One region of the Nocardioides imazamoxiresistens genome, then DNA from elsewhere that is predicted to be linked to it. Evidence: riboswitches for the same ligand, from Rfam matches in the RefSeq annotation. Region 1 holds a riboswitch; the other holds the start of a gene.
The links. A riboswitch is a leader RNA that binds a small molecule or an ion and turns the genes downstream of it on or off. The one in region 1 is predicted to bind S-adenosylmethionine.

Region 1 (14,669 bases):
CCGCGGCCGGGTCGTCGAGGCGCAGCAGCCGCTCGCCGAGCAGGTCGGCCCAGTGCTGGTTGACCGTCGGGTTGTCGTAGTGCGCCGTCTGGCGCGGCAGGACGAAGAAGACCTCCCAGCGCTCCTGCACCTCGCGCCACAGCGCCGCGGTGTCGAGGTCCTCGCCGACCCGGTCGCCGAGGATGCTGCGCACGTGCTTCGCCCTCAGCCGCGGCTTGCAGGTCTCGTCGCCGATGACGAAGAGGTAGCCCTTCCTCCCACGCTTCTCCCACGCGTCGGTCGCGGTGTGGCGGGCCATGAAGTACGCCGCGAGCTCGTAGGACTCGCTCATCTGCCCGCCGCCGTTGCCCTCGAGGAAGATCGAGCGCAGCTGCTCGTCCATGCGGTTGTCCGACTCGAACTGCCCGACCTGCAGCGGCACGTAGTCGGTGTCGGCGTCACCGATGGCGCCGAACATGATCTGCGGGTCCTCCGCGTAGCCCTTGCGCTGCAGCAGCCCGTGCAGCTTCGACAGCTCGGCCTGCATCTGCCGCGGCACCGAGCCCATCGAGCCGGTGACGTCGAAGAACACCGCGATCGGCGTGCTGTTCGGGTGCTCGGCCGAGTCGCGCGACTCGCGCACGCCGACGCCGAGGGGGTCGAGGTCGGCGTGCGCCTTCCACTGCGAGGTCGGCCGGCGCCGCAGGTCGTCGCTGTAGCCGAAGTCCGTCGCGCCGCTGCGCCGCCGGAAGGTCGCCGCCGCGGTGTACGCCCGGTCGCTCCATGCTCCGTTGCCCATCGTTCTCTCCTTCTCGCTCGGTGCGTCTGGGTGGGTCTGGGTAGGTCTGGGGGTGTCTCGGTAGGTATCGGATCTGCGCTAGACAGCCAGATCGAACGGTCGGAACCGTCGAGGGCCGTGGAGCCGCTCGAGCAGGTCGTCGTACTCCTCCAGCAGTCCCGCCGCCGTCGGCCGCATCCGCGGCTCCGCCTGGCGGCAGCCCTGGGCGAAGCGGCGCTGGGCGCGCTCGCCGGGGCGCAGCATCGTCAGCGCGAGGGCGCCGAGCATCGCCACGTCGGTCGCCGGGGTGACGAGGCCGTCGGTGGCCTCGGGCGGGTACGCCCCCGCCTGCGACCGCACGACGCCCTCGGCGCGGCGGCCGGGCCGGGTCGCGAACGACCAGCCGGCCAGCACGACGCCGTGCTCGCGGGGATGGATCAGCACGTTCTCGGGCAGCACCGCGCCGTGCACCAGCCCGGCGGCGTGCGCGCCGGCCAGCGCCCGCAGCAGCCGCCGCTGCATCCACGCCCAGTCGCGACCGTCGAGGCCGTCCGGCGCGGCGTCGCGCACCGCAGCCAGGCTGACGAAGCCGTCGGCCCGGCCCAGGGACCCGAGCACGTTCGCCTCGAGCACCTCCCCGCCGGCCTCGTCGGCCGCCGCGGTGGCGGTGTCGACGAGGCGCGGCACGTACGGCGCCAGCCAGGCCTCGGTCCCCGTCGCGTACCGCGCCAGCGTGCGCAGCGCCGCCCGCTCGTTGCGGACGAACCGGTTGGACCCGGGGCGCCGGACCAGCTTCACGACCGTGTCGGTGCCGGGCACCGCGTAGACGTTCGCCACCGTGCCCCGCGCCAGCAGCGGGCCGAGGCGGTGGGTGCCGCGGCTGCCCACGAGCACCTCGCCCCGGTCGTCCGTGTCGCCGCCACCGGTGCCGCCCGTCGGCCGCGACCACGCGGCGTACAGCGCCGTCGCCTTCGCGAACGCCGCCGCCGCGCGGGCGGAGTCGAGGCCCGCGGCCGGGCGGTCGGGGTGGAGGTGGAGGGCGAGCACCCGGTGGGTACGCCGTGCCCTCCGGACGCCGGCCGGGTCGCCGTCGGCGGGGCCGTAGAGGTCGGCCGGGGTGGTGGCGTCCTCGACCCTGCGGAGGAGGGCCTGTGCGGTGTCCATGATTAATAGTCTGCATGACAAGAAGTGGTGTGGCAAGGACTTAGTGTCAGATTGGCAATAAATCTTTCCGTGGACGACCGCCGGGGTTGTCGGTGGCGTCGCCTACGGTCGGAGCACGCTCACGAGCGACGGCGCGAAGCCCCCGGCTGGCCGTCCGGCAACCCCTCACGCGGTGGGTGCCCCGGGGAGAGAGCGGGCCGGCGACGCCCGTCGTCCGGCAAGCGGAGGCGCCTGCTCGGCGCCGGATCGGAGATCGTCATGCCCAGCACCACCGTCGTCGGCCTCGCCCACGACGCCACCCACCTCAGCCTGGTCGCGGACGACGCCGCGCTCACCGTGCCGCTCGACCCGGCGGGCGACGCGGAGCTGACGTCGTGGCTGCGCGAGCGCCGCCCGCGCACCCTCCACGTGCTCGACGCGGACCCGGAGGCGCTGCGCCGCGGCGTACCCCGCTCGGCCGGCGCGCTCGTCGACCACGTCGACCTGACCCCGTTGGTCGAGCGCCTCGACGCGCGGTTGCCCGACCGCAGTGACGAGCGGGCGCGGGTGGCGTACGACCTCGCGCGTCTCGTCCGGACCTTCCCGACGGACGCCGGCGAGCGCGACGCCGGGCGGCTGCCCGTGCAGCGGTTCGACGGGATCGGGCCGGCGCTCATCGGCTCCGAGCTGTGCCGGCTGACCGGGGTCGGCGCCGTGGAGCTGCACGAGGCGACCCGGCAGCGGCGGGTGCTCGGGGTGCAGGTCAGCGCGGTGCGCTGGGTCTACCCGCGCGCGCAGTTCCGCGACCCCGAGCGCCCGGCCGGGATCGCGCCGGCCGACCTCGTGCCGGACCTCGCGGCGACGCTGCAGCGGCTGGCCGGGCTGGGGCTGACGCCGCTTGAGCAGGCGCGCTGGTTGCGGCGGCGCTGAGCTGCCGCGGTCCGCAAGAAAACGCGGACGGCTCGCAGGAAAACGCGGACGCCGCCGGCTCGGGATCGGGTCGGCGTCCGCGTTCTCCCGCGGCCGGTCCGCGTTCTCCTCGGTCGCGCCCGGCGCGGGCACCGCATCTCGCCCGCCGAGAGATCCAGCAGTGCCGTCACGGCGTCGGTCCCGCCCCAGGCGGCGGGCACCCGGTCCTCGGTCACGCCCCGCGGCGCCACCGCCCTCCGCAGCTCGGCCCGGATGCCCTCGGCCTCGGCGCTGGGACGACCGTCGTCGCGACGCGCGTCACCGGAGCTCGACCCGCATGAGCTGGGCGAGGTCCTGGGCTGCGGACCGGGGGCTGACGTCACCCAGGTCGGTGTCGCCGCGCACCTGCTCCCACCGGTTCCACTGCTCGTCGCCCCACTGGTCCATCGGCAGCCGTCCGCCGTCGGGCGTGGCGAAGACGTTCACCTCGGTGCCGTCCTCCGCGACCTGGGTCAGCAGCTCCTCGGGCATGTGCTGGTACGCGGCGTTGTCCAGCACCGCGACGGCCGCGCCCTCGGTGTAGAGGACCTGGTCGCCGACCTGGGCGAGCACCTGGGCCGAGGTGTCGACGTCGTTCGCGCTGTTCAGCCCGCCCACGACCCCGTCGACCGCGGAGCCGATGGCCGGCGACAGGATCCCGCCGCCGGGCAGCATGCCCAGGCCGAACCCCGTCACCCCCTTGACGACCAGGCCGATGCCGCTGCGCGTCGAGTCGCCCCGAGCGCTCGCCGCGGCGTCCTCGGCGCTGCCGGTGTCGATGGCCGACTCGGCGCTGCCGTCGGCGACCAGCCCCAGGGCGTACCCGTAGGGGGTCGAGACGTGGGTGGAGGCGTTGCCCAGGTTCGTCAGGTACTGGTCCACCGGGTCGCGGCCGGGGTCGTACGCGTTCTGCGGGGCGTCCTCGTTGGCCTGCCCGCTGAGGTAGTAGTCGTACTCGCTGGCCGCGTAGGCGGTGAAGCTGCCGGTCAGGACGGCGGCGGCGTCGGGGTTCTCCGAGACGGCGGGGATCAGCAGCCTCAGGTCCTGGGCGGTGAGGCTCGCCGAGGTGCCCTCGCCGGGCTCACGGACCGGGCGCCCGTCCGTTCCCTCCTGGGCGACCGTCTCGATGCCGTCGAACACGTCGCCCGAGTACGCCCCGAGCATCGTCGCGAAGTCCTCCTGCAGGTAGTAGTTGAGCTGGGCGGCGTCCCCCTCGGCGCGCAGGTCGTCGGTGACGATCGCGACGGAGTGCTCGAGGATTCGCGCGCCGCGGTCGTCCGGCGGGTCCGCGGAGGGGTCGATGCCCTCGACCGTCGCGGCGACGAGAGCGTCCCCCAGGGCGTCCTGCCCGTCGTTCGCCTGCAGCTGACCGGAGAACCAGTCGCGCTCCGTGAGGTGGTACTCCAGCCGCGACGCGTCGCCGTCCGCGACGGCGAAGAACGTGCGCGCGGCCTCCGGGGAGTGCGAGAGCCCCCGCATGACGCCCTCCATCGGGTCGTACCGGTGCGACGGGTCGAGGGAGTACGCGCGGTCGAGGTCGGTGCCGGGGTGCGAGGGCCAGACGGACGACCCGCCGTTGGCGCGCTCGAACTCCTCGACGGCCGTCGCGACCTCGAGCACGAAGTGCGGGCCGTGGCCCGGCTCGCCGAGGAGCGGAGCCAGGATCTGGTAGCCGTACGGCAGCGCGCCGTCGGGCCCGACGTAGCTCCCCTGCTCCTCGCCGACGGCGAGGAAGTCCTGCACCCACTGCTCGTCGACCGAGGGGCCGGCCGGAGCGCCGTCCGCCGTCTCGACCCCGTACAGCTGCGTGCCGCCGGCGAGCACGGTGCCGAGCCCGCGCTGGAAGGCGGCGATCTGCTCGTCCGAGTACGCGCTGCCGTCGGCCGGCGCGACGCCCGAGAGGACCGTGCGTTGGGCGTCCACGAGGCCCTGGGGCCCGAGCCGCTCGAGCACGGTGGTGGCGACGCCGGGGTGCTCGCCGAACGCCAGCAGCTGCTCGGCCGTGAGCGCGACGTCGTCGCTGCTCGGTGGCACGCCCCCGCCACCGTAGACGTCGAAGGCCGCGTCGCTGAACACCTCGGCGTTGTCGGCGAGCTCCTCGCCGAGCAGGTCGAGCTGCCGCGGGGTGAGCAGGTCGAGGTAGGTCGAGGTCGCGGTGGGGTTGGCCAGCAGGTACTCGACCACCTCCTCGTCGTCGAGGCCTCGCAGCTCCTCGGGCAGGACGGCCTCCGACAGGTCGCCGGCCCCACCCCGGATCCGGTTCTCCCGGGCTGCCGCCAGCACCGCCTGGAGGTTCGCGTCCACCTCGGTCAACCCGCTGAGCGCGTCCTCCAGCTGGCTCACCCAGGCCGAGATGCGCAGGACGTCCAGGACCGACGAGGAGCTGTCGGGGGGTGCGGTGACGACGAAACCGGTGCCCGCAGGCGTGACGGAGAAGCCGTTCACCGCGATGTCGTCGAGGGTCCCGGTGAGCGCGGCGCCGTGGGTGCCCATGGCCTGTGCGGCGATGTCCAGCTCGGCGACCACCCGGCTCAGCTCGGAGATCTGGTCGGCCAGCGCGCTGCTGATGTCGGCGTGGGTCGCGCGGGCGGCGTTCGCGGTCATCCCGGTCCACGCGTCGTCGGGCGCGCCGGCCTCGAACTCGTCGACCAGGTCGAGCAGCTGCTTGCGCTTGGCCGCCAGCGCGTCGGAGGCGGCGGCGACCGCCTCCGGCGACCACGTCACGGCGTCCTGGAGGGTGACCATCACCAGGCCTCCGGGCCGGGTCCGTCGACCGGGGGCGGGGTGCCGTACGCCTCGGCCTCGGCGCCGTCGGTGACCTGGAACCCGGTGGCGGCGTCGTTCATCGACGCCACGTAGCCCTCGACGGCGGCAGCGAGCAGGGCGTTCTCCTCGTCCCACGCAGCGCCGAGCGCCGTGCTCTCCGGGCCCGAGACCGAGCCGGGCAGTGCGCCGGGCAGCGGTGACAGGTCGTGGCCGAGCAGCAGACCCGAGACGGTGCTGCCCAGCTCGCTCATGCCGGCGGCAGCCGCCTGCAGCTGGGACGGATCGACGCTGAGTGTCATGCGGTGGCTCCCCCGAGCGACGGAGGCGGTCACCCCGATGCGACCGCCGACGTGGCTTCGGGTATGTCCGGGATACAGCGGTCGGAAACCTGCTCGGTGGTCCGGCGCCGCGTCTCTGGACTACCCGGTGAACCGGGTAATCCAGAGGCAGGACCTCAGGCGCCGACGACGGCGTGGAACGCGCGCAGCGCGGCGGCGTACAGCTCGCCCAGGTCCGGCTCGGGTGCACCGGGGTCGTCGATCGCGGCGGCCCAGCGGTCGAGCGCGACGCGCACGACGGCGGTGGTGGTCTCGACGAGCAGGGCGGGCGTCGGGTCGTCCTCGGCCGCCCCGGTCAGCTCGCGCAGCGCGGCGACGAACCCGGCGCGGCGCTCGTCGTCCACCGCGACGGCGGCGGCCCGCAGCGCGGGCTCGACGCGAAGCAGCCGGTAGAGCGCCCGCAGCTGGACGCCCGAGGCGCTGCGTCCGTTGTCGTGGCGGCGCAGCACCTCCGTCCACAGCGCCTCGAGCTGGGGCAGCAGCGGCTCGGCGGGGCGCAGCGCGGCGACGCCCTCCTCGAAGGCATCCTCGATGTCGCCCTGCACCAGCAGCGCGGCGCGCTCCTTGGTCACGGCGTAGCGGTAGAAGGTACGCGCCGACACCCCGGCCGCCGCGGCGATGTCCTCGGAGGTGCAGCCAGCGACCCCGCGCTGCTCGAACAGCGCCAGGGCGGCAGTGCAGATGTCCTCCTCGGTCTGGCGCCGTCGGCGTCGCCGCAGCGAGTCCTCGCCCGGATCGCTCGTCATTCCCGTTCTCCTCGTCGCCGTCGTCACGTCCACGACAGTTTCCGCCATCTTGGCAGTGACTGCCACTATTACCGGGTCGAGAAAGGACCCGTGTGACCACCGAGCAGACCCTCCCCGAGAACAAGTCCGACGCGACGTCGTCGACCCCCGCCCTGCCGCGCGGGGTCGTGCCGCTCCTCGTCGTCTCCGCCTTCGTCGTCATCCTCAACGAGACGATCATGAGCGTGGCGCTGCCGCAGCTGATGGTCGACCTCGACATCTCCGCCGCCCGCGCGCAGTGGCTGACCTCCGCGTTCCTGCTGACGATGGCCGTCGTCATCCCGCTGACCGGGTGGCTGCTGCAGCGCCTCCACGTGCGTACCGTCTTCATCTTCGCCATGTCGACCTTCTCCGTCGGCACGCTGCTGGCCGCCGTCGCGCCCGGCTTCGAGGTGCTCGTCGTCGGCCGCGTCGTGCAGGCGGTGGGCACCGCGATCATGATGCCGCTGCTGATGACGACCATCCTGACCACGGTCGCGCCCGAGCGACGCGGCCGGATGATGGGCACGATCTCGATCGTCATCTCCGTGGCGCCGGCGCTCGGCCCCACGGTCTCCGGCCTGATCCTGCAGTCGCTCTCGTGGCGCTGGATGTTCTGGATCGTCCTGCCGATCGCCCTGGTCTCGCTGGCCCTGGGTGCGGTGTGGGTGCGCAACGTGACCCAGCCGGGCCGCCCCTCGCTCGACGTGCTCTCCGTCGTGCTCTCGGCGGTCGCGTTCTCCGGGCTGATCTTCGGCCTCTCGAGCATCGGCGAGTCCGCCGGCGGCCACGCCCCGGTGGCGCCGTGGATCCCGATCACCGTCGGCGCGCTCGCGCTCGTCGCCTTCGTGGCGCGGCAGCTGTCGCTGAAGGAACGGGCGCTGCTCGACCTGCGCACCTTCGCCACGCCGGCGTTCAGCATCGCGGTCAGCCTCGTCGTGGTCAGCATGATGGCGCTGTTCGGCACGCTGATCCTGCTGCCGATCTACCTGCAGAACGTGCTCGGCCGCTCCACCATCGAGACCGGCCTGGTGCTGCTGCCGGGCGGTCTGACCATGGGCCTGCTCGCGCCCTTCGTCGGCCGGCTCTTCGACCAGCACGGCCCGCGGCCCCTGGTCGCGCCCGGCGCGGTCGTCGCCTCCGTCGCGCTGTGGAGCATGTCCCTGCTCGGCCAGGACACCTCGATCGCCCTGGTCATCGGCATCCACGTGGTGCTCAGCGTCGGCCTGGCGCTGATGTTCACGCCGCTGCTGACCTCGGCGCTCGGGGCGTTGCCGCCGCAGCTGTACTCCCACGGCTCCGCCATCGTCGGCACCGTCCAGCAGGTCGCGGGCGCGGCTGGCACCGCCCTGTTCATCACGGTGATGACCCGGCGCTCGATCGCCGAGACCGAGGCCGGCGCGGACGTCGTGACCGCCACCGCCGAGGGCGTCCACGCGGCGCTGCTGTGGGGCGGCATCATCTCGGCGGTCGCCATCGCGGTGGCGTTGTTCGTACGCCGTCCCCCGGCCGCCGCGGACGGCCCCACGGTCCCCGCGGGGCACTGAGCCGCCTGGCCCGGGCCCGCGGGGCTCGGGGGGCTCAGGGCCCCTCGGGCCCCCGCTCCGGCTCGACCGGCACGGGGTCGGGCGCCGGGTCGCCGCGCCGCTCCGGCGGCGAGGACGGCTCGACGGTCGGGTCCGTGCCCGGCTCGGTCCCGGGGTCGGTGACGGGCTCGGTCGGCGTGGGCGAGGTGGGTACGGTCGTCATGGCCTCCCGGTACCCACCCTCACCCCAGCCGCAGCGTCACGTCGCCGCCGTCGGGGCGTACGCCCGCGAGCACCGTGCTCGGGACGCGGAAGACGCGACCGGGCGCGGCCGGCCACCACAGCCGACGCCGCTCCACGACCTGCCCGTCCTGCACGACCTCGACCACCGGCCGGTCGACCCAGGCGTCGGTCCACAGCAGGAGCCGGCCGCGGGCGGGTGCCGGGCCCGTCGGGTCGACGACCTGCGGGGCCACCCAGCGCAGCGGGGCGTCGACCCGCAGGCGTACGCCCGGCGGTGCGGCGGCGGGTGCCACCCCGGCGTCGAGCCAGTCCAGCACCGCGGTGGCCGCGTGCCGCCCGTCCAGGGCCGCGACGTCGGCGGTGTCGACGGGGTGCAGCAGGTTGCCGACCGCGAACACCCCGGGCCCGGACGTGCGCAGGCCCGCGTCGACGAGCGGACCCCGCGTGCCGCGGTCCAGCTCGATCCCGCCGCTGCGCACCAGCTCGTGGTCGGGGATCCAGTCGCCGGTGGTGACGACGAGGTCGCACGGCACGGTGCGACGGGCACCGTGGGCGTCCTCGACCACCACGCCGGTGACGCGGCCGCGGCCCTCGATCGCGACCACGCGGCTGCGGTGCAGGACCGGGGCGCGCAGCGCGAGGCGCCCGGCGAGGCGGAACGCGGCGTACGCCTCCGCCCGCTCGTGCTCGGTGACCATCGCGACCGTCCGGCACCCGGCCTCGCGCAGCGTCATCACCGCGGAGTAGCTGACCAGCTCGGCGCCGACCACGACGGCCCGCGTGCCGACGGGACGGTGGTGCAGGTGCACGAGGTTCTGCAGCTGCCCGGTGGTGAGCACGCCGTCGGGGCGGTCGCCGGGGATCACCCGGGCGGCCCGGGCGCGCTCGCGGGCGCCGGTCGCCAGCACCACCGCGTCTCCGGTGACCACGCGACGACCCGTCGGGGCGGTGATCTCGAGCGCTCGCTCGCCGGCCCACCCGGTCACCGTCGCCGAGGTCTCGACGACGACCCCGGCGGCCTCGGCGCGGGCCAGCAGGGCGCGGGCGTACGCCGGCCCCCGCAGCACGCGGCGCAGGTCGCGCATGCCGTAGCCGGTGTGGTCGCTGTGCCGCGGGATCCCGCCGGCGGTGCGCTCGCGGTCGAGGACCAGGACGGTCCCGCGCCCCGCGAGGCGTCCGGCCAGCTCGGTGGCGGCCGTCAGGCCCGCGGGCCCGGCGCCGACGACGACCACGGTGGCCCGGTCGAGGGGGACGGCGCTCATCGGTCGGCTCCCGCGAGCAGGCTGGTGCCGCGCGTCTCGAGGGCGACCTGGGCGTCGGCGCCGCAGTAGAACCCCTGGCAGCGGCCGTTCATCAGACGGGTGCGCCGGCGCAGCCCGTCGAGGTCGCGCGGCGGCACGGGCGAGGCGAACGCGTCGCGCACCTCGCCGGCGGTGACGCGCTCGCAGAAGCAGACGACCTGGCCGTACGCGGGGTCCGCGGCGATCGCGGCCGCGTCCTGGTAGGGCCGCACCCCGGCCTCGCCGATGTTCGGGATCCGGGGCGGGTCGGGCAGGTCCGGCCGCTCCGCGACCTCGAGCCCCGCGTCGGCGAGCAGGCCGGCCACGTGCTCGGCGAGCGCCAGGCACGCCGTCAGACCGGTGGACCGGATCCCGCCGACCAGCACGTAGCGGGCGTCGTCGTCGAGGTCGACGAGGTAGTCGCCGCCGGGAACGGCGGCGCGCAGCCCGGCGTACGTCGCCGTCACCTCCTCGTCGAAGAGGTCGGGCAGGATCCGGGCGCCCTTGCCGCGCAGGAACGCGAAGCCGGCCTCGGAGGTGCCGGTCGCGCTCTTGTCGTCGAGGTCCTCGGCGGTCGGGCCGAGCATCACGTTGCCGTAGACGGTGGGGCTCACCAGCACGCCCTTGCCGAGCGAGGAGGGCACCGGCAGCACGATCAGCGGCGCCAGCGGGCGCGCGAGCTTGTCGAAGACGAAGAGCTCGCCGCGCCGCGGCGTCACGGTGAACCGGTCGTGCCCGAAGAGCGCGTCGACGGTGTCGGCGTGCAGGCCCGCGGCGTTGACGACCCAGGTGGCGAGGACGTCGCCGCCCGAGGTGCGCAGCAGGGTGGCGCCCCCGACCGGCTCGACGGCCTCGACGCGGTGCTCGAGCAGCAGCGTGGTGCCGCGGGCCACCGCGTCGGTGGCCAGCGCGACGGTGGTCGACCAGGTGCAGATGATCGACTCGCCCGGCACGGTCAGGCCGCCGAGCGCGCCCGGCCCGAGGGCGGGCACCCGGGCGTACACCTCGTCGGCGCCGACGATCTCGCAGGCGTCGTAGCCGTTGCGCAGCGCCTTGTCGCGCAGGCCCGGCAGGGCGTCGAGCTCCTCCTCGGTCCACGCGACCAGCAGGGCGCCGGTGTGCTCGACGGGGATGCCGGTGGCCGCGGCGTAGGCGTCGAGCAGGTGGTAGCCCTCGGCGACCAGCCGCGACTCGAGCGTGCCGGGCGAGGCGTCGAAGCCGGTGTGCAGGATCGCGGTGTTGGCCTTGCTGGTGCCGTCGCCGACGTCGCAGCGCGCCTCCACCAGGGCGACGTCGAGGGCGCTGCCGGCCAGGCGACGGGCGATCGCCGAGCCGACGACGCCACCGCCGATCACGGCGACGTCGACGCGGCGGGGAGCGCTCGCGGGGGCGGGCGGGGTGGTCATCGAACCTCCGGGGTGGGGGTGGTCGGGGCGTCGGCGACCGCCTGGGCGGCCGCCGACCAGCGCGCGCCCTCGGCCTCGGCCCTCTCGGGCGACCAGCGGGGGAGCACGGGGGACGGGGAGTCGCCCTGCGGCAGCGCTGCCGCAGGGGTCAGGTCGGGGTCGAGCGCGAGGTGGGCCGCGACGGCGGCGCCGACGGCGGTGGTGTGCTCGGAGCGGTGCCGCTCGACGGGCACCTGGGTGCGGTCGGCAAGGGCCTGGACGAGCACGTCGGAGCGGGTCAGGCCGCCGTCGACGCGCAGGCTGCGGACCTCGGTGCCCTCCGCGCGCACGACCGCGAGCAGGTGGGCGACCGAGGCGGCCACGCCCTCGACCACGGCGCGCACGACCTCCGCGCGCCCGGTGCCGAGCCGCAGCCCGGTCAGCGACGCGGCGGCGTCGGGCTGCCACCACGGCGCCGCGAGCCCGGTCAGGGCGGGCACGAACTGCACGCCGCCGGCGTCCGGCGCCGCGACGGCGTCGATCTCCGCGGCGCTGCCGAGCACGCCGAGCCCCGCCAGCCAGTCGACCGCGGAGGCGGCGGTGTAGACCTGCCCGTCGACGCAGAACCGGGTCTCGTCGCGCAGCCGCCAGGCGGCGGACGTGGTCAGGCCGCCGGGCGAGAGCACCGGGGTGGTGCCGGTCTGCACGAGCAGGAACGCGCCGGTGCCGAACGTGCACTTGGCCGTGCCCGCCTCCCAGCAGCCCTGCGCGAGCAACGCGGCCTGCTGGTCGACCACGAGACCGGTGACGGCCAGGGTCGGCCCGAACACGTCGGTGGCGCCGACGACGTCGTCACCGGCCACGATCGCAGGCACGGGCTCGTCGGCCAGGCCGAAGGTGGCCAGCAGGTCGGCGTCCCAGCGCGTCGGGTCCTCGAGCGCGGTGAGCAGCGAGCGGCCGGCGGTGGAGACGTCGGTGACGAAGGCGCCGCACATCCGGTGCACGAGCCAGGCGTCGGTGGTGGTCACGACGCCCTCGGAGGTCACGTGGTCGCGCAGCCAGCGCAGCTTCGGGGCGGAGAAGTAGGGGTCGAGCACGAGACCGGTGCGGCGGGCGAGCGGCTCGGCGTACCCCTGCGCGCGCAGCGGGTCGGTGACCGTGACCGCCCGGCGGTCCTGCCACACGACGGCCTGCGAGAGCGGGCGCCCGGTGTCGCGGTCCCAGGCGAGGACGGTCTCGCCCTGGTTGGCGAGGGCGACGGCGCCGACGGCCCCGACCGGCAGGCCGGCCGCGGCGAGCGCGCGGCGGCCCGTGGCGACGACGGCGTCCCACAGCTGCTCCGGGTCGTGCTCCACTCCGCCGCCCGGCAGGTGGCGCGGTGCGTGGGCGACCTCCGCGGAGGACAGCACGGCCCCGGAGGCATCGACGACGACGGCCTTGGTGCCGGACGTCCCCTGGTCGACGGCGAGCACGTGCTGCATGGAACACCTCCTGGTCAGTTGGTATATACCATGCGCCCTAGGCCATGACCGGCGCAAGTGCTACGTTGCGCCGGTGCCCCGACCCGCCGTCCCCCGCTACGCCGAGATCGCCGCCGACCTGCGCGCGCGGATCCTCGGCGAGGAGCTGGCGCCGCACACCCTGCTGCCCTCCGAGCGCGAGCTCGGCGAGCAGCTGGGCGTCTCGCGGATGACGGCACGCCAGGCCCTGACGGTGCTGGCCCACGAGGGGTACGTCTACCGCCGCCCGCCCCGCGGCACCTTCGTCGCCGAGCAGCGCCACGTCTTCCGGATCGGCAGCTTCAGCCGCGAGGTCGAGCGCGGCGGCCGGGTGCCGGCCGCGGTCGTCCTGCGCGCCGAGGAGACCGCTGCCGACGCCGAGACCGCCGCCGCGCTCGGCCTCGAGGAGGGCGCGCCCGTGCACGTGGTGCACCGGCTGCGCAGCGCGGACCGCGAGCCGCTGGCCCTCGAGACCTCCGCGTTCCCGGTCGCGCTCACGCCCGGTCTGCTCGACCACGAGCTCACGGGGTCGCTGTGGACGCTGCTGGCCGACGCGTACGCCCTCGTGGTCACGACCGCGCGCGCCACCCTCGCCTCTGTCGTCCTCGACGACGAGTCGTGCCGGCGCCTCGACGCGCTCGCCGCGACCCCCGGGATGCGCCTCGTGCGCACCGCCCACGACGCCGACGGTCGCTGCGTCGAGTTCGCCCGCGACCTCTACCGCTCGGACCGTGCCGTGTTCGAGGTGGAGGCCGACGTCACCAGGTGAGGACGTGCACGTCCGGCCAGCGCCGCCGCGCAGCCGCGACGACCGGGCGCGAGGCGTTGACCAGGTAGCGGTGGCGGGCCGGCTCCAGCAGCGGGAAGTCCGAGGCCGCGTCGGTGTACGCGTGGTCCCACGACCGCAGGCCGCTCGCCGCGGCCCGCACCACCTTGGCCGGGCCGTAGGTGTGGTCGCCCAGCTGCGCCCCGCCGAGCGCGCCCGCGACCCGCGAGGCCACGACGCGCACGTCGGAGAGGCCGAGCTCGTCCAGGTACGCCCGCACCGTCGAGCCCAGGCCCGCCGACACGACGGTGACGTCGCCGTCGACGAGGTGCGCCCGCATCGCGCGTACGCCCGCGTCGACGCGCCAGCGGGGGTCGGCGGCCAGCGTCGCGCCGAGGAGCCGGCTCTCCTCCTCGACCGCCGCCCGCCGGGCGCCGAGCAGACCGGCCCGCACGACGACCCGGGCCGCCGGGGCCCGCAGGGGCGGCACCAGGCCGGTGGCCGCGTACGCCGTCAGCGGCCCGGCCGCCAGCGGCAGCAGGACGGGGTGGCGCCGGAACCGGCGGCGCAGCAGCTCGACGGTGGAGTCGCGACGCACGAGGACGCCGTCGAAGTCGAAGACGGCGTGGGGACGGGCCGGCGGGTCGGGCTGGTCGGGCACGCCGTGCACCGTACCGCCCGGCGCGCGGGCGCCCGGCGCGGCTGCGGAGACCGTCGACTCCATAAGCGCGCCGTGTGATGCTGCATGGATCTGCGCATCGAGGCCCGGGCGGCGGGTTCGTGTAACACGGAGGTGACCCGGCGTCCGTACCGTGCGGGAGGTGACCGTGTTCCGACAGACCCTCGGGCCGACGACCTACCGCTTCGAGCACCTCGTGGACCTCATGGCGAAGGCCTCGCCGCGCCGCTCGGGCGACGAGCTCGCCGGGTGCGCCGCCGCGACCGACGCCGAGCGGGCCGCCGCCCAGTGGGCGCTCGCCGAGGTGCCGCTCGACCTCTTCCTCACCGAGCTGCTCGTGCCCGGCGAGACCGACGACGTCACCCGCCTCATCCTCGACCAGCACGACCCGGCGGCCTTCGCCGAGATCTCCCACCTCACGGTGGGCGGCCTGCGCGACTGGCTGCTCGACGTCGTCGCCGGGCCCGAGCCGGCCGCCCGCCTCGCGGCCGTGCGCTGGGGCCTGACCCCCGAGATGGTCGCCGCCGTCAGCAAGCTGATGCGCAACCAGGACCTGGTGACGGTCGCGCGCGCCG
Region 2 (14,669 bases), on a different contig from region 1:
GATGCTGCGGGGCCGACCCCTGGACCTCAGGCGAGTCGCCAGTCGACCGGGTCGCCGCCCTGCTCGACGAGCAGGGCGTTCACCGCGCTGAACGGCCGCGAGCCGAAGAATCCGCGGCTGGCCGACAGCGGCGAGGGGTGCGCCGAGGCCACGTGGGGCACCTCGCCGAGGTGGGGCACGAGCGTCTGGGCGTCGCGGCCCCACAGGATCGCGGCGCGGGGGCCGCCACGGCGCACCCAGGCGGTGATCGCGGTGGCCGTGACGTGCTCCCAGCCCTTCCCGCGGTGCGACGCCGAGGCGCCGGGGCGCACGGTCAGGCAGCGGTTGAGCAGCATCACGCCCTGGTCGGCCCAGGCGGTGAGGTCGCCGTGGTCCGGGGTGGCCACGTCGAGGTCGTCGCGCAGCTCGCGGTAGATGTTCTCCAGGCTGCGGGGCACGGGGCGCACGTCGGGGGCGACGGCGAACGACAGGCCGATCGGGTGCCCGGGCGTCGGGTAGGGGTCCTGCCCGACGACGAGCACCCGCACCTCGGCGAAGGGCCGCTGGAAGGCGCGGAAGACGGCGTCGCCCGCGGGCAGGTAGGGTCGTCCGGCCGCCAGCTCCTCGCGCAGGAACGCACCCATCGCGCCGACGCGGTCGTCGATCGTCGCGTCGACCCCGCGCAGGGCCTCGGCCCAGTCCGGCGCGACGAGGCCCTTCTCCACCAGTCCGTCGAGGCTCACCCGCCCGATTCTGCCGGGTCCGCGGGCGCGAGCCGCACGGGCCGGGCCAGACGGTCCAGGAACGCCGTCAGCAGGGCCTCGCGCAGGCGGGGGGACGCGAGGTCGAGCAGCGCGTTGACCTCGCCCATCCGCTCCGGCAGGGCCGGGGCACCGCCATCGGCGCCCGCTGCGAGCCCGAGCGCTGCGAGCAGGCCGTCCAGCTCCTCGTCGCCCAGCGTCGCCGGGTCGAGGGCCGCGACGAACGCCACGACGTCCGGGTCGATGCGCACCGGCCCCCGCTCCCGCGCCGCCGCGACCGCGGTGCGTAGGGCCGCGACGAGCCCGGTCGCGTCGGTGGCCGCGCTCAGCGAGAGGTGCAGCGTCGGCGGCCGGCCCGCGTGCGTCAGCTGCGGCTGCGCCAGCCAGTCCAGCTCGGCGAGCTCGTCGGCGACGGTGAACACGTCGCAGGACCCGTCGGCGGCGAGCGCGAGCAGGGTCGAGTCGGGCGGGGCGACGAGCGCGAGGCCGTCGAGGTCGCGCACGGCGGCGACCACCGTGTCCACGCCGTCGAGGACGCGGCGGGTCAGGTCGAGGTAGCCGTCGTCGCCGATCGCGTTCAGCACGGCCCACGCCCCGGCCAGCGGCCCGCCCGACTTCGTCGACTGCAGCGTCGTGTTGAGCATCGTGTAGCCGGGCCAGTCGGCGTTCGCGAAGTACTGCGGGCGGCGCAGCGCCGGAGTGCGGTGCAGCAGCACCGAGGTGCCCTTGGGGGCGTAGGCGTACTTGTGCAGGTCCACCGAGATGCTGGTGACGCCCTCGACCTCGAAGGTCCAGGGCGGCACCGCCCGGCCGAGCCGACGGGCGTACGGCAGCACCCACCCGCCGATGCACGCGTCGACGTGGCAGCGCACCCCGTGGGCCGCGGCCACCGCCGCGACCTCGGCCACCGGGTCGACGACGCCGTGGGCGTACGACGGCGCGCTGACGGCCACCAGCACCGTGCGGTGCGGGTCGGCCTCGACGGCCGCGCGCATCGCGTCGACGTCGGCGCGGAAGTCCGCCCCGACGGGCACGACGACGGCCTCGACGTCGTAGTAGTGGGCCGCCTTGAGGAAGGCCGCGTGGATCGTGGAGGGCAGCACCATCCGGGGGCGCACGCCCGCCTCCCGCAGGTCGCCGCGCGCGTCGCGGGCGCCCTGCACGGCCAGCAGGACCGACTCCGTGCCGCCGGAGGTGACCGTCCCGACCGTGCTCGCCGGCGCGTCGAGCAGGTCGCAGGTGCGGCCCACGACCTCGTTCTCCAGCGTGAGCACGCTGGGGAAGGCGGTCGGGTCGAGGCCGTTGGTCGCCGCGTACGCCGCCACGGCCTCGCGTCCGAGCCGGTCCACGTCGGCGAGCCCGCCGTCGTACACGTAGGCGAGGGTGCGCCCGCCGTGCGTGGGCAGGTCGTCGGACTGCAGCCGCGCCAGGCGGGCGCGGACCTCGTCGGGGCTCATGGGCTCGAGGCTCACCGCCCCACCTCCTCGGGGTCGGACGGGACCGGACCGGCGGCAGCCAGGGTCGCGGCGTCGATGGAGTAGCGCCGCAGCCACAGCAGGCTGAGGAGCACGAGCGCGGCGGGCAGCAGCGAGAAGCCGAGCACGATCGCCGTGACGGCGGACGCGGGCTGCTCGGCGCCGCCGCCGGTGGCCGAGACGTAGCCGCCGAGCGCCAGCACCACCGCGAAGACGCCGGGCCCGAGCGCCAGGCCCAGCGTCTCGCCGGCGGTCCACACCCCGGTGTAGACGCCGGTGCGGTTCTCGCCGGTGCGCCGGGCGTCGAGGGCCGCGGCGTCGGGCAGCATCGCGAGCGGGAACACCTGGGCGCCGGCGTAGCCCACCCCGACCAGCGCCACCGCGACGAAGACGACCGCCGCCGGCACCACCTGCGCGCCGACGAGCAGCAGCGCCCCCGTCGCGAGCACGAAGGAGGCCAGCAGGTAGCCGCGCCGCTTCCCGACGCGCTCGCCGTACGCCGTCCACACCGGGGTGAGCACCAGTGCCGGACCGACGAAGCACACGAACAGGACGGTCGCGGCGCCCGGGCGCTCCAGGACGGTGCGGGCGACGTAGTCGACGCCCGCCAGCATCGTCCCGGTCGCGAGCGCCTGCAGGACGAACGTGGTGAGCAGCAGCCGGAAGTCGCGCGCCCCGGCGACCAGCCGCAGCTGCTCGCGCAGGCTCCCCGCCCCGGCGGCGGGCGCGGTGACCGGGGCGCGGCGGGTGCCGGCGTACGCGGCCACCACGCCGACGACGATCACCGCCGCGACCACCACGCCCATCAGGCGGTAGCCGTCGCGGCCGCCGACCGCGTCGCGGATCGCGGGCGCGCTCGCGCCGGTGACGAGGATGGTCAGCGCCAGCAGGGCCACGCGCCAGGTCATCAGCCGCGTGCGCTCGTCGTAGGAGGCCGTCATCTCGGCGGGCATCGCGACGAACGGCACCTGGAAGAACGCGTACGCCGTGGCGCAGGCCAGGAAGAACACCAGCACCCAGACGGCCTCGAGACCGGCGCTGCCGAGGCCGGGGGAGGCGAAGATCGCGGCGAAGAGCACGGCGAGGGGCAGCCCGGCCCGCAGCAGCCAGGGGCGCCGTGGACCGCGCGGGTCGCGGGTGCGGTCGGTGATCCGGCCGGCGACCGGGTTGAGCAGCACGTCCCAGGCCTTCGGCGCGACCACGACCAGGCCCGCCCACAGCGCCGCGAGGCCGAGCTCGTCGGTCAGGTAGGGCAGCAGCATCAGCCCCGGCACGGTGCCGAACGCGCCCGTGGCGACCGAGCCCGCGCCGTACCCCGCCCGCACGCCGAGGGGGAGTGCCTCGCCCGGTGGCCCGGCCGGTGAGGGCTCAGCCGAAGGCACGCGACGCCGCCGAGCCGTAGCGGCGGGTCCGGTTCGAGCCGATCCGGTCGGCGCGGGGTGCGCTCGGCGGTGCGTCCGGGTCCGGCTCCGAGCCGTCGAGGGGGCGGGGCGTCGACCAGCGGTCGAGCCACTCGTCGAGAGCCACCCAGGTGGTCGTGCGGGCCGCACGGCCCGTGAGCATCCCGAGGTGGCCGCCCGGCACGACCTCGAAGCCGACCTCGCGGGCGCCGGTCAGCAGCTCGGTCAGCGGCCGCACGGCGCTGACCGGGGCGATCCCGTCGGTGGCGCCGGCGAAGACCAGGACCGGGCACGAGATCTCGGAGAGGTGGATCGTGGTCGTCCCGTCGGGGGAGCCCGGGGCGTCGGGGGTGTCGAGCTCGAAGGTGCCCGAGAGCAGCGCGTTGCCGCGGTACATCCGGTGGTAGAGCTGCCCGAACGACCGGCCGGGGTAGGCGATCATGTTCGCGGTGAAGTCGTCGACGGCCTCGACCTGCGCGAGGAACTCGGTGTCGTCGAGGTGCTGGACCAGCGCGAGCGGCTTCGTCACGAGCTTCTGGAACGCGGTGAGCTGGAAGGCCCAGCGCACGAGGGGGCGCGGCGCTCCGCCCAGGGTCTGGTACGCCCGCGTGACCGCCCGCAGCTGCGGTGGCAGGTTCAGGTTGAGCAGCGGGCGCAGCGGCGCGATGAGCGGCACCTTCGACAGGTCGAACGGTGAGCCGAGCACGGTCAGCGACGCCACCGGCAGGGCCGGGTCGTGCGCGACGGTCAGCGCGGCGAAGATGCCGCCCAGGCTCCACCCGACGACGTGCACGGAGCGCCCGCCCGCGTGGGCCGCGACCTCCCGGATCGCGGTGGGCACGACCTCCGAGATCCAGTGCTCCATGCCGAGGTTGCGGTCCCTGAAGGAGACCTGGCCGTACTCGACGAGGTAGGTCGGACGCCCCTGGGCCACGAAGTGCTCGACCAGCGAGCAGCCGCGGCGCAGGTCGAAGCACGAGGAGGGCGCGGCCAGCGGGGTGACCAGCAGGACGGGGTCGCCGGTCTCGGGCACCGCCGGGTCCGGCCGGTAGTGGTAGACCTCGCGCAGCTGCCCGTCGTCGATCAGCACCCGGGGCATCGGCCGCAGGTCGGCGAGGCCGCCGTAGAGCAGCTTGTGGGCCACGTTGCCGGTCGCGGAGACGACCTGGTCCGGCTTCGGGAGGAGGTCCATGGGCCGAAGGTACTCGCCGGTCACCTCCCGTGGGGCAGGCTTGGCGTCGTGAGAACCCGCTCCCTGCTCGGCCTCGGCGCCGCCGCCCTCGGCGGCCTCGCGGCGTACGACCTCACGCAGCGCCACCACGCGGTGCTGCGCAACTACCCCGTCGTGGGTCACGCGCGCTACCTCATGGAGCGCTTCGGGCCCGAGCTGCGGCAGTACGTCGTGGCGTCCAACGACGAGGAGCGGCCCTTCACCCGCGACCAGCGGCGCTGGGTCTACGCGAGCTCGAAGCTGGAGAACGCCTACGTCGGCTTCGGCACCGACAACGACGTCGAGCGCACGGTGGGCTACCCGATCGTCAAGCACCGCACCTTCGGCGTCGGGCCGGGCACCCACCCCCACTCCGAGGAGGGCGTGCCGCTGCCCGGGCTCAAGGTGCTCGGCGGCCCCCGGGGACGCCGGCACGCATTCACCCCGGCCTCGGTCGTCAACATCTCCGGGATGAGCTTCGGCTCCCTCTCGCACGCGGCCGTCGAGGCGCTCGACGAGGGCGCGGCGCGGGCGGGGGCGTGGCACAACACGGGCGAGGGCGGGCTCTCGCCCTACCACCGTCGGGGCGCCGACCTGGTGTTCCAGATCGGCACGGCCTACTTCGGCTGCCGCGACGCCCAGGGCCGCTTCGACCTCGACCGCCTCGTCGACCTCGTCGCGTCCGCACCCGTGCGCGCCATCGAGATCAAGCTGTCGCAGGGCGCGAAGCCGGGCCTGGGCGGCCTGCTGCCGGGCGCGAAGGTGACGCCCGAGATCGCCGAGATCCGCGGCATCGAGGTGGGCAAGGACTGCGCCTCGCCCAGCCGGCACACCGCCTTCTCCGACGTCGACTCCATGCTCGACCTCGTCGAGACGATCGCGGACGCGACCGGGCTGCCGGTCGGGATCAAGTCGGCGGTCGGCAACCTCGACTTCTGGGAGGAGCTCGTCGCCCAGATGAGCGCGGGGGACCGGGGCGTGGACTTCGTCAACGTCGACGGGGGCGAGGGCGGCACGGGCGCGGCGCCGTTGATCTTCTCCGACGCCGTCGCCTACCCCTTCCGGATCGGGTTCGCCGAGGTGCGCCGACGCTTCGACGCCGCCGGGCTCTCCGACGACCTGACGTTCATCGGGGCCGGCAAGCTCGGGATCCCGGAGAACGCGGTCGTGGCCTTCGCCCTCGGCGCCGACCTGGTCAACGTCGGGCGTGAGGCGATGCTGGCGCTGGGCTGCATCCAGGCGCAGAAGTGCCACACCGACCGGTGCCCCGTCGGCGTCGCGACGCAGGACCCGCGCTTCGTGCGCGGCCTGGACGTCCCGCTCAAGGCCGAGCGGGTCGCGAACTACCTCGTGTCGTTGCGCCGCGACCTGCTCAAGGTCGCGGAGGCCGTGGGCGTCGACCACCCCGCGCGGATCACCGTCGACGACGTCGACATCGTCGACGGCGTCACCGAGCGGCGCAGCCTGCGCGAGGTCTACGGGTACGTCGACTGAGCGGGCCGCGGGACCCGCTCAGGAGCGACGGGCCGGGCGTACCGTCTTGCCGTGCTCGGGGCGCGTGGCCGCGAGGTCGGTGAGGAACCGGTCGGCCCAGAAGGCGACGTCCTTCTCGCTCACGGTCTTGCGCATCGCCTTCATCCGGCGCGCGACGTCCTTCGGGTCGGCGCGGTACGCCGCCAGCAGGGCCTGCTTCATGCCGTTGATGTCGTAGGGGTTGACCAGCCACGCCTGGCGCAGCTCCTCGGCGGCGCCGGCGAACTCCGAGAGGACGAGCGCGCCGTCGCCGGTGTAGCGGCAGGCCACGTACTCCTTCGCCACGAGGTTCATGCCGTCGCGGTAGGGCGTGACGACCATGACGTCGGCGGCCCGGTAGAGCGCGGCCATCTCCTCGCGCGGGTAGGAGGAGTGCAGGTAGGAGATGGCCGGGCGGCCGATCCGGCCGAGGTCGCCGTTGATGCGCCCGACGAGCCGGTCGATGTCGTCGCGCAGGATCCGGTACTGCTCCACCCGCTCGCGCGAGGGCGTGGCGACCTGGACGAACACCGCGTCCTCGACGCCGAAGTGGCCGTCGGAGATGAGCTCGGAGAACGCACGCAGCCGGGCGAAGATGCCCTTGGTGTAGTCGAGCCGGTCGATGCCGAGGAAGATCTTGGCGGGGTTGCCGAGCGCGTCGCGGATCGCCTGGGCGCGCTGCTCGACCTTCTCGGAGCGGGCCAGGTCCTCGAAGCCGGCGGTGTCGATGCTGATCGGGAAGGCGGCGGCCCGCACGGTGCGGCCGTCGGGCAGGTAGACCGTGTCGCGGTGCGTCTTGTGCCCGACGCGCTGGCGCACCAGGCGGATGAAGTTCTGGGCGCCCGCCGGCAGCTGGAAGCCGACCAGGTCGGCGCCGAGGAGGCCCTCGAGCACCTGACGGCGCCAGGGCAGCTGCTGGAAGAGCTCGCTCGGGGGGAACGGGATGTGCAGGTAGAAGCCGATGCGCAGGTCGGGGCGCAGCTCGCGCAGCATCTGGGGCACGAGCTGCAGCTGGTAGTCCTGCACCCACACCGTCGCGTTCTCGGAGGCGATCTCGGCGGTGCGGCGCGCGAAGCGCTCGTTGACCCGGACGTAGGCGTCGAACCACTCGCGGTGGAACTCCGGCTTGGCCACGACGTCGTGGTAGAGCGGCCACAGGGTCGAGTTGGAGAAGCCCTCGTAGAACTCCTCGACCTCGGAGGCGCTCAGCCCCACCGGCACCAGCTGCAGGCCGTCCTCGACGAACGGCTCGAGGTCCTCGTCGCCGGTGCCGCCGGGCCAGCCGATCCAGGCGCCGTCGGCGGCGCGCATCACGGGCTCGAGCGCGCTGACCAGGCCGCCGGGGGAGCGGCGCCAGCCCTGCGAGCCGTCCGGCAGCGTCGTGCGGTCGACGGGCAGGCGGTTGGCGACGATGACCAGGTCGGCGGTGCGGGTGGGTGCCACGACCGCAACCCTAGTCGTCCGTGCGAGCCGGGAGGGGCGCCTGCGGCCGCGACGCGCGGGCGTACCGCATCGAATGACACCGTTGTGGTTCGTCACCTACCATCGAGCAGGGTCGCTCTCACTTCACGCCAGCCGCGCGACCGCCCGTACCCTTCGAGGAGCCCTGACCATGGATGCAGCGAACGCCGTCGCCGCAGACGAGCGGAACACCCCGGAGACCCACGCCTTGTCCGACCGTGACCTCGAGATCCTCGAGTTCGAGCGCCACTGGTGGAAGTACGCGGGGGCCAAGGAGCAGGCGGTCCGGGAGAAGTTCGAGATGAGCTCCACCCGCTACTACCAGGTCCTCAACGCGCTGATCGACAAGCCGGAGGCCCTCGCCGCCGACCCGCTGCTGGTCCGCCGCCTGCGTCGCCTCCGTGCCGCCCGCCAGCGGCAGCGCTCCGCCCGCCGCCTCGGCTTCGACGCCTGAGGCCGGCCGTGCGCACCTCCTCCGACCAGCGCGGCGTCGCGTACCCCGCCCCCCTCGTCGCCCTCAGCGTCATCGCGGTCGCCATGGCCGCGCTCGCCTTCGTCGTGACCGGCGGTGGTGGCGACGACGAGATCCGCACCGCCGCGCAGCCGGCCCCGACCAGCACCACGGCCGAGCCGACCGAGGAGCCCACGACCGAGGCGCCGGCCCCCGAGGAGCCGGAGGAGCCCGAGATCGACCGCAGCCAGGTCGTGGTCGAGGTCTACAACAACTCGCGGGTCAGCGGGCTGGCCGGCACCACGGCGGAGGCCACCACGGCGCTCGGCTGGCAGGTCGTCGGGTCCGACAACTGGGTCGGCACCATCCCCTCGACCACGGTCTACTTCCCCGAGCGGCTCGAGCCCGAGGCGCAGCTGCTCGCCGAGGACCTCGGCATCGGGCGCCTGATGCCCGCGGTCGACCCGATGCGCGGCGACCGGTTGACCGTCATCCTCACCGCGGACTACACCGACCAGGGCTGAGCCCGGCGAGAGTTCCCTCACGATCGGGCCCCGCCGGGGGCTCGGAGGGCCTCGTTGATGGGCGCGGCACCCCGCTGACGTGGTGCACTAGCCCTCATGGAGTTCTCCTCGCCGGAGGCGCAGCGGCGCTACGCCGAGCTGGTACGCGCCGCGTCGCGCGCCGTGGTCGGTCTCGACTTCGACGGCACGCTCTCGCCCATCGTCGACGACCCGTCGGTCGCCCACATCCACGACGACGCCCCCGGAGTGCTCGTCGACCTGGCCGTGCACGTGCGCGCCCTGGCGGTCGTCACCGGCCGCCCCGCGCGCCAGGTGCTCGCCCTCGGCGGCCTGGACGAGGTGGGCGAGCTGGTCCACGACGCCGGCAGCGACCTGTTCGTGTTCGGGCAGTACGGCAACGAGCGCTGGGACACCCAGGACCGCCGCGTCCGCTCCCCGCGCCCCCCGCACGGGCTGTCCACCTTCCTGCTCGGGCTGCCCCGGGTGCTGCGCGAGGCGGACGCCGCCGACGCGTACGTCGAGGAGAAGGGCCTCGCCATCGCCGTGCACACCCGGCGCCTGGCGGACCCGCAGGGCGCCTTCGAGCGGCTGCTCCCGAGCGTCTCCGACCTGGCCGCCGCCAACGACCTCGGCGTCGAGCCGGGCCGCAGCGTGATCGAGGTGCGCGCCCCCGGCATGCACAAGGGCGAGGCCGTGCGCACCCTCGTGCGCGAGACCCGCGCCGGCGCCTTCCTGTTCGCCGGCGACGACCTCGGCGACGTCGAGGCGTTCAAGGCGGTCGACGACCTGCGCCGCCAGGGCATGCCGACCCTCCTGGTCTGCTCGGCCTCGGAGGAGCAGAGCGCGCTCGCCGAGCTCGCCGACGTCGTCGTCGCCGGCCCCGAGGGCGTGCTCGACCTGCTGCGCGGGCTCACTGCCGACGCCGCGTCCGTGCGTACCTGAGCGACCACCTGTCTGTCCGACCCTTCCGCCCTGCCGGCCCGACCCGCCGCGCCGCGCCGCGAAAGAAAACGCGGACCGTGCGCGGGAAAACGCGGACCCGGACCGCCTCCGGGCGCCCGTGCGTCCGCGTTCTCCCGAGACCGGTCCGCGTTTTCTCGTCGGCGGGGCAGGGCGGGGCGCGATGCGTCGGTCGAAGAGGGCCGCCCGTTCCGACCCGCCGACGACGACCGAGTCTCACCATGTGGCGCACCGTCCCGCATCTCGGGACGGCGATTAGGCGTGCCCGCCGCGCCGTCCCTACGCTCTGACCAGCTCATCGAGAGGGACTGAGGGAACGGCCCGCTGACGTCCCGGCAACCGCCGCGATCTCCCTGCGCCCATCGGGCGCAGTCGCGGAGACGGTGCTAAATCCGGCCCGGGGCGAGAGCCGTCGCGGGGAAGATGAGGAGGAGGACTCATGAGCGCGTCCGTCGTCGAGACCGAGACCACCACCCCTGCACCGTCGCCCGGCCTGCGTGAGGGCGCCTTCGGCAACGCCACCGCGCTGGCCTGCCGCGAGTGCGGCCACCAGGTCGCCCTGGGCCCCTTCTACGCGTGTCCGGAGTGCTTCGGCCCGCTCGAGGTGTCCTACGACTTCCCGGCCGTGACCCGCGAGGAGATCGCCGCCGGGCCGGCCAACATCTGGCGCTACAAGGCGCTCCTGCCGGTGCCGAGCGACATCGAGTCGAGCCCGAACACCGAGCCCGGCTTCACCCGCCTGCTCGCCGCCGACAACCTGGCGGCGACCCTCGGTCTGAGCAAGCTGTGGGTGAAGGACGACTCGACCAACCCGACGAACTCGTTCAAGGACCGCGTCGTCGCCTGCGCCCTGAGCGCGGCCCGCGAGCTCGACGCCCGCGTGTTCGCCTGCCCCTCGACCGGCAACCTGGCCAACGCGGTCGCGGCCGCCGGGGCCCGGGCCGGCATCAAGACGGTCGTGTTCATCCCCAGCAACCTCGAGACCCCCAAGGTCGTGAACTCCGCGGTGTTCACCGACTCCCTGGTCGCGGTGGAGGGCAACTACGACGACGTCAACAAGCTCGCGAGCGAGATCGCCGGCGAGGAGGAGGGTTGGGCGTTCGTCAACGTCAACGTCCGTCCGTTCTACGCCGAGGGCTCGAAGACGCTGGGCTACGAGATCGCCGAGCAGCTGGGCTGGCGGCTGCCCGACCAGATCGTCATCCCCGTGGCCTCGGGCTCGCAGCTGACGAAGGTCGACAAGGCCTTCCGCGAGCTGATCGACCTCGGGCTGGTGGAGGACAAGCCGTACAAGGTCTTCGGCGCCCAGGCCACCGGCTGCTCGCCGGTCTCGGCGGCGTTCAAGGACGGCAAGAAGGTGGTGCGCCCGGTCAAGCCGGACACCATCGCCAAGTCGCTCGCGATCGGCAACCCGGCCGACGGGCCCTACGTGCTCGACGTGTGCCGCCGGACCGGTGGCGTCGTGGAGGACATCAGCGACGACGAGGTGCGCGAGGCCATCGTGCTGCTGGCCCGCACCGAGGGCATCTTCACGGAGACCGCGGGCGGCACGACCGTCGGTGTGCTGAAGAAGCTGGTGGAGTCCGGCCAGCTCGACCCGGACCTGGAGACGGTCGTCATCAACACCGGCCACGGCCTCAAGACGCTCGACGCGGTCGCCGGCAGCGTGGCCCCCGCGGCGACCATCGCGCCGACCTACGCCGCGTTCGCCGCTACCGGCCTCGCCTGAGCGCGACCGCCCCGACCAGAGAACGAGGAACCGACGTGCCCGTCTCCGTCCGCATCCCGACCATCCTGCGCACCTACACCGGCGGCGCCTCCGAGGTGAGCGCCGAGGGTGGCTCGCTGGGCGAGGTGCTCGAGGCGCTCGACGCCAGCTACCCCGGTATCAAAGGCCGCGTGCTCGACGACGAGGGCGACCTGCGTCGCTTCGTGAACGTCTACGTCGGCAACGAGGACGTCCGCTTCCTCGACGACCTGGCCACCGCCACCCCCGACGGCGCCCAGGTCTCGATCATCCCCGCGGTCGCCGGCGGCTGCTGACCTCGTCACGGCGCCGCAGCAGGTGGGCGCGCTCCGCCTCGTTGCGGCAGAGCGTCAGTGCGGTGTCGTACGCCTCGAGCGCCGCGACCGCATCGTCGTCCCGGCCCGTGCGGGCCAGCAGCTCGGCCCGCACGGCGGGGAGCCGGTGGCCCGGCAGGTCGCGCGTGGTCAGCCCGGCCAGGGCGGCGAGCCCGGCGTCGGGGCCGTCCCGCTCGGCCAGGGCCACCGCCCGGTTGAGGCGCACGACGGGGGACCCGGCGAGGGCGAGCAGCTCGTCGTAGCGCGCCACCACCCGGTCCCAGCGCGTCGCCCCCGGGGTGGGTGCGACCGCGTGCTCCGCGGCGACCAGCGCCTGCAGCAGGTAGGGCGCGGCCGGCGCCCGGGTCAGCGGGGTGAGCAGGGCGAGGGCCTCGGCGACCTCGTCGTGGCGCCAGCGTCGCCGGTCCTGGTCGGCCAGCAGCACGAGTCGACCGTCGCGGACGCGGGCGTCGCGACGCGAGTGCTGCAGCAGCACGAGCGCGAGCAGGGCGTCGAGCTCACCGTCGGCCGCCGCGCCCGGCGGGGCCACGTCGCGCAGCACCCGGACGAGGCGCACCGCCTCGCCGGCCCCGTCCGCGCGCACGACGTCGTCGCCGCTGCCGGGGGCGTAGGCCGCGGTGAACGCCAGGTACGCCGCCTCCGCGGCCACCGCGGTGCGCTCGGCGAGGGCCGCGCCCGACGGCACGGCGAGCTCCGCGCCGGCGAGCCGCTTGCGCGCGCGGGTCAGCCGCGCGGCCATCGTCGCGGTCGGCACGAGGAAGAGCCGCGCCACGTCCTCGGTGGACACGCCGAGCACGAGCCGCAGCGTCAGCGCGGCGGCGTTCTCGCGGGGCAGCCGTGGGTGGGCGCACAGGAGCACCAGTCGCAGCCTCTCGTCGGTGACCTCCTCGCCCGCGTCCGCCATCACCCGCTGCGCCTCCTCCCGGGCCTCGTGCTCGACGACGAGCTCCGGCACGGACCGCGCCGCGACGGCCTCGGCGCGCAGCCGGTCGAGGGCCCGGCGGCGGGCGGCGGTGAGCAGCCACGCCGGCGGGTTGGCCGGCACGCCGTCGCGCGGCCAGGTCCGCGCCGCCGCCTCGAACGCGTCACCGAGGGCGTCCTCGGCGAGGTCGAGCCGCGCGAACCTGGCCGCCAGCAGCGACAGCAACCGGGCCCAGTGCTCCCGGTGGGCCGCAGCGACGCCGTCGAGGGCCTGCTGCTCGCTCAGACGTCGATCCCGACTACGGGCCGGACCTCGATCGTGTACTCTCGCGGGAGCAGTCGCGCGACCTCGACGGCCGTCTCGAGGTCGGGCAGCTCGACGAGGTAGAAGCCGCCGAGCTGCTCGACGGTCTCGGCGAACGGACCGTCGGTCACCGCCCGCTCGCCCTCGGGCGCCGGCTGCACGGTGCGGGCCTGGTCGGGCGCCGCCAGCGCTTCGCCGCCGAGCACCTCGCCCCGGGCGGCGACCGCCGCGTCGAAGGCGTGGAAGTCGGCGACGACGCGCTGCTTGAGCTCGTCGTCCGCCGCGTCCCACTTGGCGTAGTGGTCGTCCTCCGTCATCAGCACCACGAACTTCATGCCGTCTCCCCGCTCTCCTGGTCCGTCCGGTCAGTCTTCCACCGAGATGACGCGCGAGGTCCGTCCCGATCGACACCCACCCGCGAGAATCTCGGGACGCCCGTCCGCGGGGAACCTCCACGGGGTTCTCGCGGCGCGTTCGGGGTGCGTTCACCCGGTGCTCGCGCGGGGCCGGCAACCTCCGTCCCCATGTCCTCGAAGGGAAAGGTCGCGGCGGTGCTCGCCGCGACCGCGGGCGGGCTCGGAGTCGCGGTCGGCTACGGCGGGCGCTCGCTGCTGCGTCGGCAGGCGGCGGCGGCCCGCCGGATCATCGGCAAGCCGCTCGGCGAGACGGCGCTGGATGCCGACAAGGTCTACCGCAAGCGGTACGCCGGCGACCCCGTCGAGCTCCTCGTGGTCGGCGACTCCATCGCGGCCGGGCTCGGCGCCGAGGCGCCCAACGAGACCTTCGGCGCGCGCCTGGCCAAGCTGGTCGGGCGGCACGCGGAGCGCCCGGTGCGGCTGCGCACCGTCGCGCGCGTCGGCGCCGAGTCGAGCATGCTGGGTGAGCAGCTCGCGACGCTGCCCGCCGACTACGCCGCCGACGTCGCCGTGGTCGTGGTCGGCGGCAACGACGTCACCCACCGGGTCCCGGTCGCCGAGTCCGCGCTGCACCTGCGCGAGGCCGTCGAGCAGCTGCAGGCCCGGGGGACCCGCGTCGTGGTGGGGACCTGCCCCGACCTCGGCGCGCTGCGACCGGTGCCGCAGCCGTTGCGGGCGTTGGGGGCGCGGGCCTCCCGCCAGCTGGCCGCGGCCCAGCGCGCGACGGCGCTCGCCTCCGGGGCGTGGGCCGTCTCCCTCGCCGACGTCGTGGGCCCGTTCTTCATCACCAACCCCGACGAGATGTTCAGCCTGGACCGCTTCCATCCCAGCGCCGCCGGCTACCGGCGCACCGCCAAGGCGGTGCTGCCGTCCGTACTCGCGGCCCTCGGGCACGTCGGCGAGGTGCCGTTCGGCCACCACGCGCCGGAGGTCGTCGACGAGGCCGCGCCGCGGGCGTACGCGGGTGGGGACCTCGACGACTGGGGCATCGACGACCAGGTCGAGCCCGACGGCCCGCCCGACAGCCGGACCGACAGCCAGGCCGGCTCGTCCGCGCACCGGTGACGGTCCTAGGGTCGCGCCCATGAGCACCCGTCCCCGCGTCCTCCTCGCCACCTTCCAGCTGATGCCGCAGGGGGAGGAGGGCGGCCACCTCCTCGTCGCCGAGCTCGAGCAGCGGGGGATCGAGGCCGCCTGGGCGGTGTGGGACGAC

Region 2: linked by a shared signal. The riboswitch ahead of thrC (threonine synthase) and the one ahead of RDV89_RS08010 (hypothetical protein) in region 1 are both predicted to bind S-adenosylmethionine.

Annotation. Positions count from the first base shown of each region.
Region 1 is NZ_JAVYII010000003.1:219,923-234,591, forward strand. It holds gene RDV89_RS08000 (hypothetical protein) at 1-778, opposite strand, end outside; gene RDV89_RS08005 (protein kinase family protein) at 857-1,921, opposite strand; SAM riboswitch class IV at 2,039-2,151, shown strand; gene RDV89_RS08010 (hypothetical protein) at 2,180-2,830, shown strand; gene RDV89_RS08015 (DUF6571 family protein) at 3,128-5,593, opposite strand; gene RDV89_RS08020 (hypothetical protein) at 5,593-5,913, opposite strand; gene RDV89_RS08025 (TetR/AcrR family transcriptional regulator) at 6,069-6,698, opposite strand; gene RDV89_RS08030 (DHA2 family efflux MFS transporter permease subunit) at 6,791-8,263, shown strand; gene RDV89_RS08035 (hypothetical protein) at 8,298-8,465, opposite strand; gene RDV89_RS08040 (NAD(P)/FAD-dependent oxidoreductase) at 8,485-9,747, opposite strand; gene RDV89_RS08045 (NAD(P)/FAD-dependent oxidoreductase) at 9,744-11,171, opposite strand; gene RDV89_RS08050 (FGGY family carbohydrate kinase) at 11,168-12,631, opposite strand; gene RDV89_RS08055 (GntR family transcriptional regulator) at 12,705-13,418, shown strand; gene RDV89_RS08060 (haloacid dehalogenase-like hydrolase) at 13,408-14,076, opposite strand; gene RDV89_RS08065 (ethanolamine ammonia-lyase subunit EutB) at 14,237-14,669, shown strand, end outside.
Region 2 is NZ_JAVYII010000006.1:37,485-52,153, forward strand. It holds gene RDV89_RS13945 (GNAT family N-acetyltransferase) at 1-91, shown strand, start outside; gene RDV89_RS13950 (uracil-DNA glycosylase) at 27-731, opposite strand; gene RDV89_RS13955 (pyridoxal phosphate-dependent decarboxylase family protein) at 719-2,212, opposite strand; gene RDV89_RS13960 (MFS transporter) at 2,209-3,597, opposite strand; gene RDV89_RS13965 (alpha/beta fold hydrolase) at 3,584-4,807, opposite strand; gene RDV89_RS13970 (FMN-binding glutamate synthase family protein) at 4,856-6,319, shown strand; gene RDV89_RS13975 (alpha,alpha-trehalose-phosphate synthase (UDP-forming)) at 6,338-7,780, opposite strand; gene RDV89_RS13980 (DUF3263 domain-containing protein) at 7,950-8,252, shown strand; gene RDV89_RS13985 (LytR C-terminal domain-containing protein) at 8,261-8,773, shown strand; gene otsB (trehalose-phosphatase) at 8,870-9,715, shown strand; SAM riboswitch class I at 10,026-10,163, shown strand; gene thrC (threonine synthase) at 10,173-11,462, shown strand; gene RDV89_RS14000 (MoaD/ThiS family protein) at 11,498-11,776, shown strand; gene RDV89_RS14005 (RNA polymerase sigma factor) at 11,748-12,962, opposite strand; gene RDV89_RS14010 (YciI family protein) at 13,019-13,375, opposite strand; gene RDV89_RS14015 (SGNH/GDSL hydrolase family protein) at 13,565-14,521, shown strand; gene RDV89_RS14020 (DcsG N-terminal domain-containing protein) at 14,541-14,669, shown strand, end outside.